Regions from separate parts of the uncultured Desulfobulbus sp. genome, predicted to be linked through region 1. Evidence: riboswitches for the same ligand, from Rfam matches in the RefSeq annotation. Region 1 holds a riboswitch; the other holds the start of a gene.
What was found. A riboswitch is a leader RNA that binds a small molecule or an ion and turns the genes downstream of it on or off. The one in region 1 is predicted to bind cyclic di-AMP.
Positions count from the first base shown of each region.

Region 1 (3,208 bases):
TGGACAGCATCAGCACTCGCTCATGCAAGGCTTCATTGTGTTTAAGATGATGCAATAACGTATGAGGAATGCCTTGAGGATTGATGGACATGAAGACAGCGGTGCCGGCAGTCCGTTGCGGACTGTATTTGGCAAGATCATTGAGAAAAATATCGGTCGGCATCCGCATGAGCTCGTAATGCTTGGCAAGCAAGGCGCGGCCGTCACGCCAGGTAATCATGGCGGTCAGGATTGCCGCGGCAATACAGATGGTGATCCAACCGCCGTCAACCACCTTCAGCATATTGGCAGCCAGAAAGGAACTGTCGAAAAAGAGAAAAAGAACAAACAGGGCCAGGCTCTGCCACAACGGCCAGTTCCATTTGATCCGTGTGACCTGAAAATACATGATCGAGGTAATGGTCATCGAGGCTGTCACCGCAAAGCCGTAGGCTGCGGCAAGACGCGAGGATTCTTTGAAAACCAGCACCAGGGTCAGGCAGGCGATCATCACCATCCAATTCACTGTCGGGATATAAATCTGGCCCTTGGCTTTATCAGAGGTATGGACGATGCGCATACGCGGGGTGAACCCCAACTGCACAGCCTGCTGGGTGAGGGAATAGACCCCGGAAATCATCGCCTGTGAGGCAATGATTGTTGAAAAGGTGGCGAGCACCACCAGGGGATAGAGTAATGATTTGGGCGCAAGGGCGAAGAAGGGATTGATGTCGGTGATGTCCGGATTCTGTAAAAGATAGGCTCCTTGTCCGAAATAATTGAGCAGCAGGCCAGGCAGAACCACGAAGTACCAGGTCAGTCGAATGGGTAGGCGCCCAAAGTGCCCCATGTCGGCATAGAGCGCTTCGCAGCCGGTAATACAGAGGACAACAGAAGCCAGGGCCACCGTGCCATGCAGGTGATTGGTGGCAAAATAGTTGATCATATAGTACGGGTTGAGGGCATTCAGGACCTCGGGTTGCTTGAGGATGGAGAGAAGCCCCAGGGTTCCCAAGGTGCCGAACCAGATAATCATGACCGGGCCGAAAACCTTGCCGATGACTGCCGTGCCGTGCCGTTGTACAAAAAATAAGGCAGTCAGAATTATGCAGGTCAGCGGGACTACAAAATTTGCGGCCGCGTCGGTGGCCATATTCAGCCCTTCAATGGCCGATAGAACCGAGATGGCCGGGGTTATCACGCCGTCGCCATAAAGCAGCGATGCACCTGAAGCGGTCAAGAGGGTCAGGATAGCCCAGCGTCTTTTATCGTTTTTCAGACGACTGCGCAGCATGGCCAGCAAGGAAAAGGTGCCGCCTTCCCCCTTGTTGTCGGCCCGGAGGACAAACAGAACATATTTAAGGCTGACCACGAAAATCAACGACCAGAAGACCATCGAGAGAATCCCCAGGATATTGGCCGGTGTGGTCGCCACTCCGTGGGTTCCGGAAAAACATTCCTTGATGGTGTACAGGGGGCTGGTGCCGATATCACCGTAAATAATTCCTAGGGCCGCCAGGGCTAAATGGGCAAAGGGGACATTGGGGTGGTGAGCGTGCGTGTCTGGCTGGGGTGGTGCGGATAGAGCGGTTGCGTCCACAAAGTTCTCCTGTTGACATGCCAAGGCATAAGCAGCCTCCTCTGGCGTAGACTACCGGAGGCTCCCATTGACGCAGGCGAGGTTAGCTGACGGGCTCAGGCTGAGAGATGCCTTACGCATATGCGATCCGCCCCGTAAATCTGGTTCCCCCGCTCCCGCTGCCGCAGGATTAAGCGTTGTGTGTACTGCGCTTTCTTCAACTTGTTAAAAACGTAATATTTACCCTCGTTGCATTGCCTTTTGCAATTGAATTCTTCCCAGGGATGATCGTCATAGTTCGTAAAGGGGAAGGGTGAAAGCCCCATCATACGATAGGCTACGGGGCGAAGAAAAGACGCGCTGAATCGTTTCCCGCTTCCCTGTCGTGCTTCGCCATTAATCCTTGACCAACGGGCTGGTCCAGGATTGACCGGAAATCGTCTCGCTGCATAAGTCCTCCAGTTGGGTGGCAATTTTCTCCAGACGTTTGTTGGTTTTCGGCGGCGGCATCTTCTTGAGTTCCTCCAGCAGAAGGGGGGATTGCAGCCGGGACAGTTCGATATGATCCTCAATCTGATCGATGGCCATGTGGATGGTCATGGTGATATAATCGTCGGCCTGGGGTGTCAATTGCTGAAACTTTGACTGGGCCCGGAAACGCTGGATCAAGAACTCACCGATGATAAACAGGCTGCGGCTCACCAGGCCGTTGTCGAAACCTGATGTCATAGGGAGGAAAGCAATAGTGTGGGCATACTGTTGCATCATCGGGCGGTTTCGAGTCCGCATGACCGTAACAATCAATTGGCACAGGAGCTTGATGAACGAGTTGGCAACTGTTCTATCCATGGCCTGCAATGCCCGGATGCAACTCGATTGCGCGTGGGGTTGTTCCGCTTCCAGCAGCGGTGTCGTTATTGATTGAACCACGGCATCACGAGCCATTAATTGAGCCATTATTGATTGAACCACCGTGTCACGGTCTGTATCCATGGCATCACACAGCAGGTCATGAAGGACAAGATGAGGTCGGTCGGAACCTTTATGAAGCATGGCCTCATTCCAGTTGCGCCAGAGTTCCGGATTCTTTTTCATGTTTTCGATAAGAAAGACCAACCGCCGGGTAATGGATTTGCGCGGCGTCGGCTTCCAGGACAGCTCGCGGCGGGTCCGAGAACTGTCCGCGACAAGTTGTTGATCAATATATCGCAGCATCCACAACTGCTCGAAGGACTCCTTGCTCTGCAAATGACACAGGGCCAGCCGTGCCATGATCATGGGGGTGAGCAGCCATCTGGGGGCAAAAAAAGGTTTGACGGTCTTGTTGTAATAAAACTGGGTCGCGATGCTAAACAGCTCCAGGTGAGACACCGTGCCATCCGGTCCTGCATTGAAGGTGCAGAGCCGCTCCAGGGTGTCACTTTTTTCGATGACCCGCAGGAAGAATTGTGCCAGATCCTGGACATGGATATAGGGAATAGCCGATAGGCCGCGGCCGGCAAGGATATGCGACTCGAGAAATTTTCCGGAACACCAGTTGTTGAGCATGGTGTAAAGTGGCGGATATTCGCACCAGTCGCTGAACACCGCCGCGATTCGGATGATGGCACCGGGAACCCATGGTGCGTATTCCTGGACCAACTCCTCGCC
Region 1 covers NZ_CAXXTL010000002.1:2,481,865-2,485,072, forward strand. Annotated here, with positions in the region: gene ACHZCX_RS15230 (potassium transporter Kup) at 1-1,579, opposite strand, end outside; cyclic di-AMP (ydaO/yuaA leader) riboswitch at 1,636-1,765, opposite strand; gene ACHZCX_RS15235 (NAD(P)-dependent oxidoreductase) at 1,955-3,208, opposite strand, start outside.

Region 2 (3,208 bases), on a different contig from region 1:
TAGCGCAGCACCAGCACCGAGAGCGCGTTCATCGAGAAACTCCACACCACGCCGAAGGCATAGGCCTCGCCGAGCACCATGATGTCGCCGCGCGAGACAACGATGGTGAACAACTGCAGGATCACGATCAGGTTGATGACGCGATAGGTGGTGCCGAACTTGTGGTGCGGCACCCGCAGCCAGCCCGGCAGCACGCCATCCTCGGCCACGCGGTTCAGCACGCCGTTGGAGCCGATGATGGCCGTGTTGACGGCGCCGGAAAGGATCAGCGCACCGACAAACACGACGAAGCCGTGAAACAGCATGCGCAGCGGCAGCGGGCCGGCCAGGTTCATGGAGAGGGCGCCGATCAGGTTGTCGAGCGCGTGCTGGCGTTCGGCGTCGGGAATCAGCATCACGGCGAAGAAGCTGACGAGCGACGTGAACAGCAGCGAGTAGATGAAGATGATGAACCCCGCGCGTTCGAGGTTCTTCAGCTTGGGGTGCGCAATCTCGCGATTCACCTGGGCGAGAGACTCCTCGCCGGACATGGCCAGCAGCGAGTGGCCCAGCCCGACCATGATGGCGATGGCGGGGAACATGGTGGCCCACGACCCCGGCAGCCAGCCCAGGCTCTCGTGGTTCAGTCGCAGGTTGGCGATTGAGGGCAGGGGGACAGGCTGGAAGCCCTTGGCGAGGACGGTGTAGAGGCACCAGGCGATCAGGGTGACCACCATCACGGTGGTGATCTGCATGATGCGCAGCGCCTTCTGGCTCGATTCGTGGATGCCGATGGTGTTCTGGCGCCAGAAATAGATGGTCACCGCGATGCCGAACACCACGGCGAACAGGCTCGGATTCACGAGTTCGGGCCGGTGGTAGAAATGGGCCGAGGTTTCGTTGATGAGTCCGGCCAGGTAGAGCCCCGCCGAGACGGCGCTGATGGGACCGGTGAGGATGTAGTCGAACATCAACGCCGAAACCGAGAACTTGGCCATGGTCCCGCCCATCGCCTGGTGGACTACGCGGTAGACGCCGCCGCGCACAAACATGCTGCAGCTCTCGATATAGACCGCGCGCACGGCGTAGCTGAACAGCATGATGCCGAGGATGAACCACGGCGCGGCCTTGCCGATGGCCTGTTCGGCAATGCCGCCGGCGTAGTAGGCTGACGAAGCGAGGTCGGAGAGGACGATGGCCGCCGCCCTCCAGAAACTGATGAAGGACAGCATGACGGTGGAGGCGACCACCACGCGTTGTGGTGTCACCGCCGTCGGTGAACCTGGGTTCACGGTCGGGCTCCTTTCGCGCGCCCGTGCACACCCGGGCCGCGGCTCTTCAATTCGCCTGCGAGGTTAGCTGTCGGGCTAGGGCTGAAAAGTACCCCGCGCGGTGCGGCACCGCGCTGCGCCCCGAGATTGGGTCCCCCGCCGCCACATCTGGCGTTCGGCACTTCCAGGGTAGCACCCGAGGGAGAGATCGCAAGATAGCGGTTTGGGCACGCCGCTAGCGCAGCGCCGCGAACAACTCGTCCCGAGTGAGCGCGCGCTGCTCGCCCGAGGCCATGGTCTTCAGCGCGTAGGTGCCGGCGGCAATCTCGTTGTCGCCCAGGATGAGCGCGTAGCGGGCGCTGAGCTTGTTCGCCGTCTCCATGGCTCGCTTCACCTTGTGGTCTGAACTGACCTCGACCACCACGCCCGAGCGGCGCAGATCGCGCGCCAGCAGGGCGGCGTGGCCGAGCGCGGCGTCGCCCATGGCAATCAGGAATACGTCGAGCTTCGCAAAAGTGCCGGCCGGAGTGTGCTCCTCGACCGCCATGATCAGGCGATCTTCTCCGATCGAAAAACCGATGCCGGGCGCGGCCACGCGGGAGCCGAGCGATTCGGCCAGCCCGTCGTAACGGCCGCCGCCGAGTACGGAGTTCTGCGCGCCCAGGGCGCCGTGCACCACCTCGAAGGTCGTGCGCGTGTAGTAGTCGAGCCCGCGCACCAGGCGCGAGCGGATCTCGTAGTCGATCGAGCGTGCGTCGAGCAGCGCCTTCACCGTTTCGAAATGCCCGGCGCAGCCCGCGCAGAGGTGGTCGAGGATCGAGGGCAGCGAGTCGATCGTGTTCTGGTCTTCCGGCACCTTGCAGTCGAGCACGCGCAGGGCGTTCGTGTCGGCCCTGCGCTGGCAGTCCTGGCACATCGTCTGCTTCACGCTCTGGAGTTGCTCGCGCAGAGCTTCGACAAACACCGGCCGGCACTTCGGGCAGCCCACGGAATTGATGAGCAGCTTGGGGCGCTGCACGCCGCAGCGCACCAGAATCTCCAGCGCCAGTTCGATTACCTCGGCGTCGACAGCGGGCGATTCTGATCCGATCGCCTCGGCGCCGATCTGCGAAAACTGCCGGTAGCGCCCCTTCTGCGGGCGCTCGCGGCGGAACATCGGGCCGATGTAGTAGAGCTTCTTCAGCCCGGGCACCTGGTCCAGGCGGTGCTCGATGTAGGCGCGGATCACCGAGGCCGTGTTCTCCGGGCGCAGCGTCAGCGAGCTGCCGTCGCGGTCCTCCCAGGTGTACATCTCCTTGGAGACGATGTCGGTTTCCTCGCCCACCCCGCGCGCGAACAGCGTCGTCTCTTCGAAGATCGGCGTGCGGATCTCGTGGTAATGGAACGTGCGGAAGACCTCGCGCGTGGCGGCCTCGACGTGGTTCCAGAGCGCGGACGCCGGCGGCAGGATGTCGCGCGTGCCTCGAACTGCTTTGATCATGTTTTGGTACCTTGCGGGCCTAGTGCGCCGCTTCGTCGCGATACTGCTGGCGGTAGCGGATGTAGCGCTGGGCGTTCTCGCCGAAGCGTGCGCGCTCGTCTTCGCTCACCTGGCGGCGCACCTTCGCCGGCACGCCCATCACCATCGAACCGGGCGGAATCTGCATCCCTTCCGGCACCAGCGCTCCAGCGGCGATGATCGACCCGTGGCCCACCGTGGCGCCGTTGAGCACGATCGAGCCGATGCCGATGAGCACGTCGTCTTCAATCACGCAGCCGTGCAGGCACGCCATGTGCCCCACCGTCACGCGGCTGCCCAGGATAACAGGGTAGCGGTCCAGCTCGCCGTGCAGCACCGAGCCGTCCTGGATGTTGGTGTCGTCGCCAAGCTCGATGCGGTTCACGTCGCCGCGCAGAACCGCGCCGGGCCAGACCGAAGAGCGCTCACCGAGGGTGACGTCGCCGATGACGGTGGCTGC
Region 2 covers NZ_CAXXTL010000003.1:32,252-35,459, forward strand. Annotated here, with positions in the region: gene ACHZCX_RS18920 (APC family permease) at 1-1,271, opposite strand, end outside; cyclic di-AMP (ydaO/yuaA leader) riboswitch at 1,309-1,441, opposite strand; gene hisS (histidine--tRNA ligase) at 1,486-2,730, opposite strand; gene ACHZCX_RS18930 (gamma carbonic anhydrase family protein) at 2,750-3,133, opposite strand.
Region 2: it holds a riboswitch for cyclic di-AMP, as region 1 does, so the genes downstream of both, ACHZCX_RS18920 (APC family permease) here and ACHZCX_RS15230 (potassium transporter Kup) in region 1, are expected to answer to the same signal.